DNA from 3 places in the Mesobacillus thioparans genome. Region 1 is predicted to be linked to each of the others. Evidence: riboswitches for the same ligand, from Rfam matches in the RefSeq annotation. Region 1 holds a riboswitch; each other region holds the start of a gene.
The links. Region 1 has a riboswitch for thiamine pyrophosphate ahead of ACNAZ4_RS17075 (ATP-binding cassette domain-containing protein). Riboswitches for the same ligand answer to the same signal wherever they lie in the genome.

Region 2: linked by a shared signal. The riboswitch ahead of thiT (energy-coupled thiamine transporter ThiT) and the one ahead of ACNAZ4_RS17075 (ATP-binding cassette domain-containing protein) in region 1 are both predicted to bind thiamine pyrophosphate.
Region 3: linked by a shared signal. The riboswitch ahead of ACNAZ4_RS23300 (3-oxoacyl-ACP reductase) and the one ahead of ACNAZ4_RS17075 (ATP-binding cassette domain-containing protein) in region 1 are both predicted to bind thiamine pyrophosphate.

What each region holds. Positions count from the first base shown of each region.
Region 1 is NZ_CBCSFH010000011.1:57,485-61,022, reverse strand. It holds gene ACNAZ4_RS17085 (c-type cytochrome) at 1-630, shown strand, start outside; gene ACNAZ4_RS17080 (energy-coupling factor transporter transmembrane component T family protein) at 675-1,451, opposite strand; gene ACNAZ4_RS17075 (ATP-binding cassette domain-containing protein) at 1,441-1,839, opposite strand; TPP riboswitch at 1,890-1,988, opposite strand; gene ACNAZ4_RS17070 (hypothetical protein) at 2,059-2,307, opposite strand; gene ACNAZ4_RS17065 (hypothetical protein) at 2,559-2,747, shown strand; gene ACNAZ4_RS17060 (hypothetical protein) at 2,873-3,115, shown strand; gene ACNAZ4_RS17055 (hypothetical protein) at 3,213-3,362, opposite strand.
Region 2 is NZ_CBCSFH010000001.1:799,095-802,632, forward strand. It holds gene feoB (ferrous iron transport protein B) at 1-579, opposite strand, end outside; gene ACNAZ4_RS04040 (FeoA family protein) at 579-803, opposite strand; gene thiT (energy-coupled thiamine transporter ThiT) at 1,078-1,674, opposite strand; TPP riboswitch at 1,783-1,890, opposite strand; gene ACNAZ4_RS04050 (histidine kinase N-terminal domain-containing protein) at 2,126-3,256, shown strand; gene ACNAZ4_RS04055 (dicarboxylate/amino acid:cation symporter) at 3,297-3,538, opposite strand, start outside.
Region 3 is NZ_CBCSFH010000025.1:4,824-8,361, forward strand. It holds gene thiM (hydroxyethylthiazole kinase) at 1-541, opposite strand, end outside; gene ACNAZ4_RS23300 (3-oxoacyl-ACP reductase) at 595-1,356, opposite strand; TPP riboswitch at 1,431-1,540, opposite strand; gene ACNAZ4_RS23305 (hypothetical protein) at 1,598-1,753, opposite strand; gene ACNAZ4_RS23310 (hypothetical protein) at 1,746-1,883, opposite strand; gene pepT (peptidase T) at 2,016-3,248, shown strand; gene liaG (LiaG family protein) at 3,423-3,538, shown strand, end outside.

The DNA.
Region 1 (3,538 bases):
GATGAGGCACCTATGATTGGTCTCACTGCTGTCTATCCAGAGTACAGACCCCGTGAAGGAGATGTGTATACACTCGAAGATCGCATTAATGGTTGTATGATCCGCAGCATGAATGGAAAGATGATTCCTGAAGACAGTAAGGAAATGAGAGCGATGATCGCTTATTTGCATTATATGTCTGAAGGTGTACCATCAGGGGCGGAAATCCCCTGGAGAGCTGCAAAAGAGCCGAAACAATTCCCTGTACCAAGTGTAGAGGATGGTGAAAAGGTTTATGCACAATCATGTGCTGCCTGTCATGCAGCAGATGGAGGAGGAACTGGTTCTAACACGGGACCTGCTGTCTGGGGTGAGAATTCCTTCAATGATGGAGCCGGAATGTCGCGGCTGACAAAAATGGCGGGATATGTCCAGAAGAATATGCCTAAGGGACAGGGAGGCACATTGACTGACCAACAGGCAATCGATGTAGCGTCGTACATCCTGTCGCACGAAAGACCTGAGTTCAAAGGACATGAAGGAGACTGGCCAAAGGGCGGCAGACCAGCAGATATCATGAATAAAGAAAAACGGGAGCAAGTCAAAAACGGTACAATTGATTGGGAAGAACTGGTTACAATAAAGAAATAAGGACAAAATCCAACCCAGCGCCTTTAAGAAGGTGCTGGGTTTATTCATAGCTGTCCATTATAAAAATTCAGAGAGCCGAGCAGGAACGAAATATACACGCTGATGAATACGATGCTGACGAGCAAACAGCAAAGCAGCCAGTCTATTTTTGTGATGGTGATGACATGATAAAAATCCCTGTTTTTTTCACCTGTAAAACCTTTTGACTCCATCGCCGTGGCAGTTCTCTCCGCTTTTCTGATTCCGCTTGCCAGCAAAGGTATGGTAAACTCCCTGACTTGCCTGAATTTATCCATGAATGTTCTTGATCTCCCGGCTCCTCGGACACGATGTGCATTTCTGATAATCTCAAACTCTTCTTTTATCAATGGCAGGATTTGATAACCAGCCATGATTGAATAAGCGATTTTAGGCGAAAGCCTGCATTGCTGCATCAAGCTGTGAAGAAAGCTGATTGGATTAGTTGTCAATACAAATAAAAGTGATAGCGATGCAAAACTCAATATCCTCAGTCCCAATGCAAAACTTCGCAATAATCCCTCAGAAGTGATAGAGATGAAATGCCATTGCAAGATTAGAGTGTCTCCAGGGGCAGTTCTTGGAAACAATAGGGATGACCAGACATAGACGATCCCCATAAAAACGAAAGGGGAGAATAGCAGAATCCATCTCTTAAAGCTGACTTTGCCAAATACAAAAGTGACGGTTATCGTTAAAAGAATACTGATCATTGGAGTGACGGGATCAAAAAACACGGATAGGATGACGATGCTGACCAGAATGCTAAAAGCCTTCAAGCTGGGATTCATGTTATTTAGCAAGATAACTACCTTCCGCTAACAACTCCAGTTCTTTGATGAACGGAAGCCTTAGGTTCGCCTGGGCCAAAAGATCTGTCCGTTCCCAGAGCAGATGGGGAGACTCGTAAAATATCATCTTTCCGCCGTCCATCACCAATACTTTATCAGCATGCTGCTCGATGATATCCATATCATGGGTGATCATGATGATACATCCGGTTCCGGGAAGAGACCTTTTAATGAGCTCGATCAGTTCTATCGCTGTATTGGCATCCTGGCCAAATGTCGGTTCGTCAAGGATCATCACTTCCTGTCCGTTGACCAGCATCGTTGCTACACTCAATCTCCGCTTTTGTCCCTGGCTTAATGAAAAGGGGTGGCTGTGTTCAAGGAAAACAAAAAACTGCATCCAGCGTGTTGGATGCAGTCGAATGCTATCGCTTTAAAAAAATGGAACGATGAGCTTCTCCCGCACTTCCTCACGCTGGTATTATCCAGATCGAGTAATAAGGGTCAGAACAAAGTTCCTCTCAGCAAAAAGCTCCCCTAGTGCAAAAAATCTATGCAGTTGTTGTTTCCAAAATCATCTTAAAGTAAATGTTCAGAATTGTAAATGGTTAATTTCGAATCATTTTGAATCATGAGGAAAAGCTTTTCTAAGGCGGTATCCATCCAAAGTCCCCATTTCGCTGTTCAGAAGCAATTCCATCTCCTCCAGTGCGCTTTTAGTGACAACAGGGTCGTTCATCCCCCAATTAACTGTATAAACGAAATAATAATCCTTGATTTTGCGAAACACAACAACAGAGTTCGGGAAGATATCAAAATATGCTTTGATATTATATCTTTTTGTATACGACCATCTTGTCAGTTTCATAGTCTATCTCCATTTTTTTATCCTAGTCCTATTTGTAGTGAATGTTAAATGTATTTATTTATAAGATACCCCTGGCAGATGGGGCAGAAACGGATTCTTGGAACTACATGGTGTCTAAAACAGGAGGTATATGCTAAAATAGAGGGCGTTGCATTATAAGTAGCGACATATATCTACATAATATCAGATTGCTAGCAGATGGATAGATAGGTATTTTTTGAGTCATAAGAATTTGGAGGGAAGCCAGCTCTATGAATGAAGCCCAGAGGATTCAATTGAACGTCAGGGTCTCCAGGGAAACCTCGGACAAACTTGATGAAATTGTAGAATACTATCAAGAAAATACAAAAATCGGCAGAATCTACAAAGGTGATGTTTTGACAGATATCATCGAAAAATCATATGAAATCATGCTCAAACAAAAGAGGCTGAATAGATAAAAAAAGTATGACAAATTGTCAATAAGTAAATGTGGCAAAATAATGAACAAAACAGTTGCGCTAATCAATAATTAGTCGTATTATTTAAATAATCTGAATAATAAACGATAAGGTGGTTATTGGTTATGATGCGTATGGCAATTGCAGGTGTAGCCGGCTTTGTCCTTGTGTTCATTGAATCATATATTGTCATGGTCCTTAAACAGTATGAAGCGATTGACTTTGGAGGGATTGCCCCATTTGTCAGTGTCTGGACAATGAATTTCTTCCTTGTTTTCTCAATCTTGACTCATATTAAATTTTGGTATGAAGACCGTGAAGCTCAGCGGGAAGAAGAAGCTGCAGAAAGAGACAGATTCATCAATTAAAAAGGGTGTATTACACTCCCATCGAAATGCAACCTTCAGTGAGAAAACAGCGATTTATAAAGACGGAGAAAGGCAGACTTGCCTTTCTCTTTTTTTATTATTTTTCTCCTTCTTCAAAACGGTCACGTTCTGCATCTTCAGCGGCAATCCTTAATTCCTGGAAAAAAAGCTGGTCATTGCAAACCATGCTGTGCTCAAGTTCATTTCCGGATTCCATTTTATTCAGGTTATCACGTTCTTTTTCCATTTGTCAGTTCCTCCTTAGTTCATTCTTCTCCATGTTTACTTTCCCTTATCAGCAAAAATCATGCAGATATAGCTTCATTTTCAAAGTATTTTCCCGGTAATGATATTTATGCGGAAATTTTCATTTTCTATTACAGGATGAGGAAGACTACCACAAAAGGAGCAAAGGAGTGAGGA
Region 2 (3,538 bases), on a different contig from region 1:
GCGAACAGGATGCCGAGTCCTTCCATTCAACTTCTTCCCAAGCTGAAGGATGCCCTCTTCTATCGCTTTTCCATAATACACAAGGTTAGGCTTGCCAGAACCCTTGACTTCTCCTGTCACAAGCTTAGCAAGTTCGTTACAGCCCTTGCCTGATCTTGCCACGACAGGAGCAACATGTACTCCCAATGATTCTGACAACCTATCAATATCAATTTGGATGCCCCTGTTTTTTGCCACGTCCAGCATATTCAATCCGACTGTAATTGGTGCGCCGTATTCCAGCAGCTGCAATGTCAGGTGCAAGTTCCGCCTTAATTGAGACGCATCCAGGATATTCAACAGTTTCTCGAATGATTCCTCCAGGAAGAAATTCGTTACCACCCCTTCATCCTTAGACAATGGATTGAGGGTATACACTCCAGGTAAATCAATCAGCTGGTCTTTTCCGTTCTTGAAAAGGCCAACTTTCTTTTCGACCGTTACTCCGCTCCAGTTGCCAACATATTCATATGAACCTGTTAAGTTATTGAATAATGAAGTTTTACCGGTATTCGGATTGCCGATAAGCGCAATGTTCATCATACTCGCTCCACTTCGATCCGTAAGGCTTCCTTGCGGCGGATACCGATGCATTGGCCGCATGATTCCACCATGACCGGGCCCCCAAAAGGAAGAATGCATTTTATGCACACTTCTGATCCTTCAGCAATCCCGAAATCAAGCAATCTTCTTCTGACAAATTTGTCAGTTCCAGCAATATTCATGATCCGGCCTTTTTCACCAGTCTTTAAATTTCCCAGCATAGCCATCACCTTTTTTTTTAGTTTCTTAGATTCATTTTACCAGAATATCATTGATATTGGTTTACTAATTGAGAATGATTATCTTTATTTAAACAGTTTATCATCTCTTTCACTGTGACATAAATCACAAAAAGCCGTTTTCGCAGAGGTAAATTCAGCAAACTCCATAGAATTGACAATTTTTCTCGATTAAAGATCCAACCTCATTATATACCATATATGGTATAATTGAGGTATTAAAAAGAGAGCTGAACATTGCCAGCTCTCCTGGGTATCACATTTTATTGCTTGCAAGAGTTGATTTGACCATCCTCGACGGAGCATAGCCGATGACAAGAACGATGATAATTGCACTTAAAATCATGCTTGGAATCATATAGGTTCCGTTATAGATGAGTGAATATAGCCAAGCCGGCTGTCCTTCTGGAGCCCATACTCCGAAAAAGACCCATCCGGAAAAGAAATGAGCGATAAAGCGAAGCAGGCTTCCAATGAATGTACCCGCTATGATCAAGCCAATCCATTTCTTCTTATTTCCATTCTTGATGCTCTCTTGGATCTGTTTTGCAAAAATACCGGCAACTCCTAATACAGTGAAGGCCACCAAATAATCGATGATCCCCTGGACAGGATGGAATATTTGCGAGAAGCCGAGGATGAATTGCAATAGTCCCAGCAGCAAACCGGTGATTGCCCCACCTTTGATTCCCCAGCGGAATGCCATCAGGAATACCGGCACCATCGCGATGGATACCGAACCTCCTTGCGGCCAGATTCTCGAAAATAAAAATCCCGAGAATAAATCCAGCAAATAAGCCAGTGCGGAAAATACGGCAATTTCCACTAAAAAGAGAGTTTGTTTTTGTTTCATGTTTTGTTCCTCCTTCTTTTCAGAATGAGGTCCGTTTCTAACACGCCTTTTCTGCTTCAGAAACAAAAAAAGCAATCAGGGGATCGATATAGGATTCCCATGATTGCTTTCCTATCGCATCCACATTCCTTCGCTAGCATTAACTAACAGGTTCAAAGGGTAAGAACTCGGCCGCTCACTCTCAGCTGCACTTTGGCAGCTCCCCTTGTGGTTATTATTTAGTTTCTACACTATGAATATACTACTTCTTCGCAGTAATCACAAGTCAAACATTCTGACCCCCTTTCCATGTCGAAGAAGAATAGACAAATTTCACCTGAAATATCGGTCTTTTGTCACGTTTTTGACTATTCGACGCTTTTCTGCGGATGTTCTTATTTTTCGACAAAGGGATTTCTCTCTTCACCTCGAATCTTTAATACCGAAAAGAAAAACTGGGGGACTTAATAAAATGCTGCCAATTACGGATAACCGTTTGCTTAGCTTCCTGACTAGTGAAAGGGAACAACTCATTGCCGACTGGACTGTTGAAATCATCGTCTCGGAAGATGATCCATATAAAGAAAAAATAACCAAGAATGCTGAGAAAATGTATGGAATCATTCTCTCTGTCTTCTCCAAGACAAATGAAGATTTGGAAGAGCATCTCCAAAAACTCGCTTTCATGGTAGGAGAGGAACGCGTACGGGCTGACATCAATATTGGCGATTTTGTCTACAATGTCAATTCAGGGCGCTCCGTACTCTACAAGCATCTGCACAAATTGAATATGGAGTGGGATGAGATGCAGGAGTCCATCAACCGGATCAATTACTGTTTCGACACCTTCCTGTATTACGCTGTATCCTATTACAATGAACAGAAAAACAAGATCATCGAAGAAAAAAACCAATTCATCGATTCGACACATAAGGACCGGCTGACATTGCTCGGCCAGATGACATCAAGTTTTATCCATGAATTTCGCAATCCCCTGACTTCCATCCAGGGATTTATCCAGTTATTGAGATCCGAGCATGAAGATATGAAGTATCTTGATATCATATCCAGCGAGCTTGACCAACTCAATTTCCGGATTTCACAATTTCTGCTTCTTTCTAAAAAAGAACTCATTGGAAAGGAAAAATCTCTTTTCTCATTGAACCGAATGATTGATGAGGTCCTAAATTTCCTGTATCCCAGCATCCTCGATACCAATGTACGGATTGTCAAGGAAGTAGTCGATGATATGGACTTATATGGATATGCAGATGAAATCAGACAAGTACTGATCAATATCATTTTTAATGCGATTGATGTACTTAGCCAGTACCGCGATGACCCTAAAATTGAAATAAAGGGATTTTTCGTAAATGATACCCATATAAAAATCGAAATTTCCAATAATGGACCGGTCATTCCCGACCAGCTGCTGAAAACGATTTTCGAGCCTTTCGTGACGACGAAAACACTCGGAACTGGCCTGGGATTGTTTGTCTGCCGTGAAATAATCGAGAAGCATAAAGGAATTCTCGCCTGTTCTTCAGAGCCGGATAAAACCTCTTTCATTATGCTTTTGCCATTGATAAAATCAGAAAACTAAGCACACAAAAGACCCTGCCGGCAGCGGCAGGGTCTTTCATTCATTCAGTATATTCAATTGATCGGCTGTCCGCCGGACTGGTCACTTGTCTTTTATCGGCCTTTACGGCATGTGTTTTTTCAGATTCAGAGACAATGAGTGCACATGCTGCGTCACCTGTGATATTCACTGCTGTACGAGCCATATCAAGGAGGCGGTCGATTCCAAGGATCAGTCCGATGCCTTCGACTGGCAACCCTACTGATTGGAGAACCATAGCCAGCATGATCAAGCCTACACCTG
Region 3 (3,538 bases), on a different contig from region 1:
TGAAAGCTGAGCTTCCATCCGTTATAATGTCGTCTTTGCCTGTCACGGCAACTATGGAATTGAGCCTTTTAGCAACTGATACGGCAAGAGTGAAAACATCCCTTCTTGATTCCCCAGCATCAACTCCCCGGATGTCCCAGCTTTCTCCCGCTACATTGGCAATTTCCGCAGCATTTCCCCTGATGACCGCAATCTCCAGTTCTTCCATCAGCCTTCTTGCCGTTTCCGTCCGATAAGCAGTCGCCCCTGCACCGACCGGATCAAGAATGACTGGTACTCCCTGCTCATTTGCCGCTTTGCCGGCAATCAACATCGACTGTACGACTTCAGGCTGCAACGTTCCAATATTCAGTACAAGGCTACCCGCCATGCCTGCCATTTCGGCAACTTCTTCATGTGCATAGGCCATAACCGGAGATGCTCCCAACGCCAGCAAAGCATTGGCAGTAAAATTGGTTACCACAACATTGGTAATGTTATGGACGAGCGGATTCTCCCTGCGGACCTTTTCTAGCAAACCAGCAATCTCTCTTTTATCCATTCCAATTCCTCCTTCATCCTCATGCCGCCGTCTACGACCAGAATTCCTTTTATTTAGTCCATCACCAGACCGCCATCTACGACCAGATTTTGTCCGTTAACCGCGCGTGCCCATGGAGAGGCAAAGAACAAGATCGAGTCTGCAACTTCTGCCGGGTCTGTCACTTTACGAAGCGGTGTTGACGATTCGATGAGCTGGAATACTTCCTCCGAAGTAGCAGAGCTAGCATCCGTCATTTTGAGCAATCCGCCAGAAACCATATTGACAGTTACGCCGTACTTGCCAAGATCATTAGCCATATTCCTTGTGAATCCCAGCAAAGCTGCCTTGCTTGTTGTATAGTCATGATAGGCGACAACCGGGTTCTGGAACAGGTTCGTGCCAATGTTGACGATTCTCCCAAATTTCACTTCTTTCATATCCGGCAGTCCCGACTGGATGGTATTCAATGCACCGCGAACCGCTCCTTCAAGCTGCTGGTGATAATCTTCCCACCCAACTGCGAATGCATCCTTATTCGCGATAGGGTCAAACTTGAAATTGACAAGAGCATTATTCACGATGGTCGTAATCGGTGCCCCGAAATGTTCTTTTGCCAACCTGAATATGCTTTGGACCTGTGCTGGATCTCGTACATCCGCTCTGAGTGCAAGGGCATTTTCGCCAATGGTTTCTGTCAGAACCTTTGCCTTTTCTTCATTCTTAAAATAGTTGATGACAACTTTTGCACCTTCCCTCGCAAAAGCTTTGACCGTTTCTGCACCAAGTCCACGGCTTCCTCCGGTTACTAAAACAATTTGATCTTTTAATTCCATTTGTTTAAACCTCCTTAAAATATAAAAAAGCCAGATCCAAATAATGGACCTGGCTTAAAAGCATAGTAAGAAAACTTTCTCTCACACTACTTTCCTACGCTGGTATTACCCAGATCAGGTCCGAAGGGTTAAAAGACTTAGCGTCTTCCTCTCAGCCCGCAGCAGGGCACCCCTAGTAGTTCATCGAATATTCAGTTGTCTTTATCCTAGCCTTAACTCTTATATATGTAAAGAGTAAAGTTCATATTCTGCGATTTTTCAATTCTTCCCGGATTCCTTTTAACAGTTCGAGCTGCTGGTCCTGCTTATCAATTATTCTGGCAGTCATTTTCTGCAAGGTGATCGTAATCGACCAGAGTGACAGCATCAAAACAATGACGACGCCAAGATCAATCATCTTTCTTTTTCCCTTCGGTTAAGTCGTCATATGGTGTGTAGTTGTTGCTCGGCAATTTACCGGAACGGATCACCTTGAAAATCAAATAAAACACGACAAACAGTACAATGAACGTGAAAACATATCCCATACTGTCCAGCCTCCTTTACTTTATTATACAATAATCCCGATACAAAAAATGGAATTTTCATTCTTTTTAAAATGGTGTTCGGGACAATCTGTGCTAATATGAAAATATACATAGTAATGGGAGATGAAAGCAATGAAAAACGAGATAATCGAGAGGTTCACATCTTATGTGAAAGTAGACACGCAGTCTAATGAAAACAGTGAAACTACTCCATCGACAGAAGGCCAGTTCACCCTTGCCAATATGCTTGTCGAGGAGTTGAAGACAATCGGCATGGAGGAAGTCACAATCGACGAGAATGGTTATGTGATGGCGACACTTCCCGCCAATACCGATAAGGACGTACCAACAATCGGCTTCCTTGCCCACGTTGATACAGCCACTGATTTTACCGGCAAAAATGTCAATCCGCAGGTTGTCGAAAACTTCGATGGCAGCCAGATCATCCTGAATAAGGAGCAGAATATCATCCTGTCGCCAGCTGATTTTCCTGAACTGCCTCAGTACAAAGGCCACACATTGATTACAACAGATGGTACGACTCTTCTCGGTGCCGACAACAAGGCCGGAATCGCTGAGATCATGACAGCGATGGCTTATTTGATCAACCACCCTGAAATCAATCATGGAAAAATCCGTGTCGCTTTCACTCCTGATGAGGAAATCGGCAGAGGACCACATAAATTCGATGTTGAGGCATTCAATGCAAAATTCGCTTATACAGTGGATGGCGGACCGCTTGGCGAGCTGGAATATGAAAGCTTCAACGCAGCAAGTGCAAAAGTGACTTTTAAAGGAAAGAATGTCCACCCCGGAACAGCAAAAGGCAAAATGGTGAACTCCGCCAAAATCGCGATGGAATTCAATAGCAAGCTTCCTGCCGGAGAAGCACCTGAGCACACAGAAGGATATGAAGGCTTCTTCCACCTTAGCTCGATTAATGGGGATGTCGAGGAGACGACGCTGAGCTATATCATCCGTGACTTTGACCGTGAAAGGTTCCAGGCACGCAAGGACTTGATGCAGAAAATCACCAATGAGCTGAAGCTTACTTACGGAGAAACCCGCGTTCAACTTGAAATGAATGATCAGTACTACAATATGAAGGATAAAATCGAACCGGTAAAGGAAATCGTCGACATCGTCTATGAAGCGATGGAAAACCTCGGCATCAAGCCAATCGTCAAACCAATCCGCGGCGGTACTGATGGTTCGCAGCTGAGCTATATGGGACTGCCGACTCCGAATATTTTTACCGGCGGCGAGAACTTCCACGGCAGGTTCGAATATATCTCTGTGGATAATATGGTGAAATCTGTTGAGACAATCTTAGAAATCGCGAAACTACTTGAAGCGAAAGCGTAAGAAATTACACCAAGAAGCCAGATTCCCGAACCAATAGGAATCTGGCTTTTTTGCATGGGCGACATAACCCGAAATCAGCCTCAGGTCCCATCCGAATATAAAGCCGTGGTGCATTGGGAAAAGGAATGTTTTGCCTTAATCTGAATATAGAATGAAACGGAGAGGTGTTTTTTAATGAAGCGTATTTTAGTAATTTTCCTGGTGATCACCGGGGCTTATATCTGTTGGAATTATATGTTTGACGGAGACGCACTTAACTTTTCAAGAGCGGAAGACTCAGCGAAGGTGAC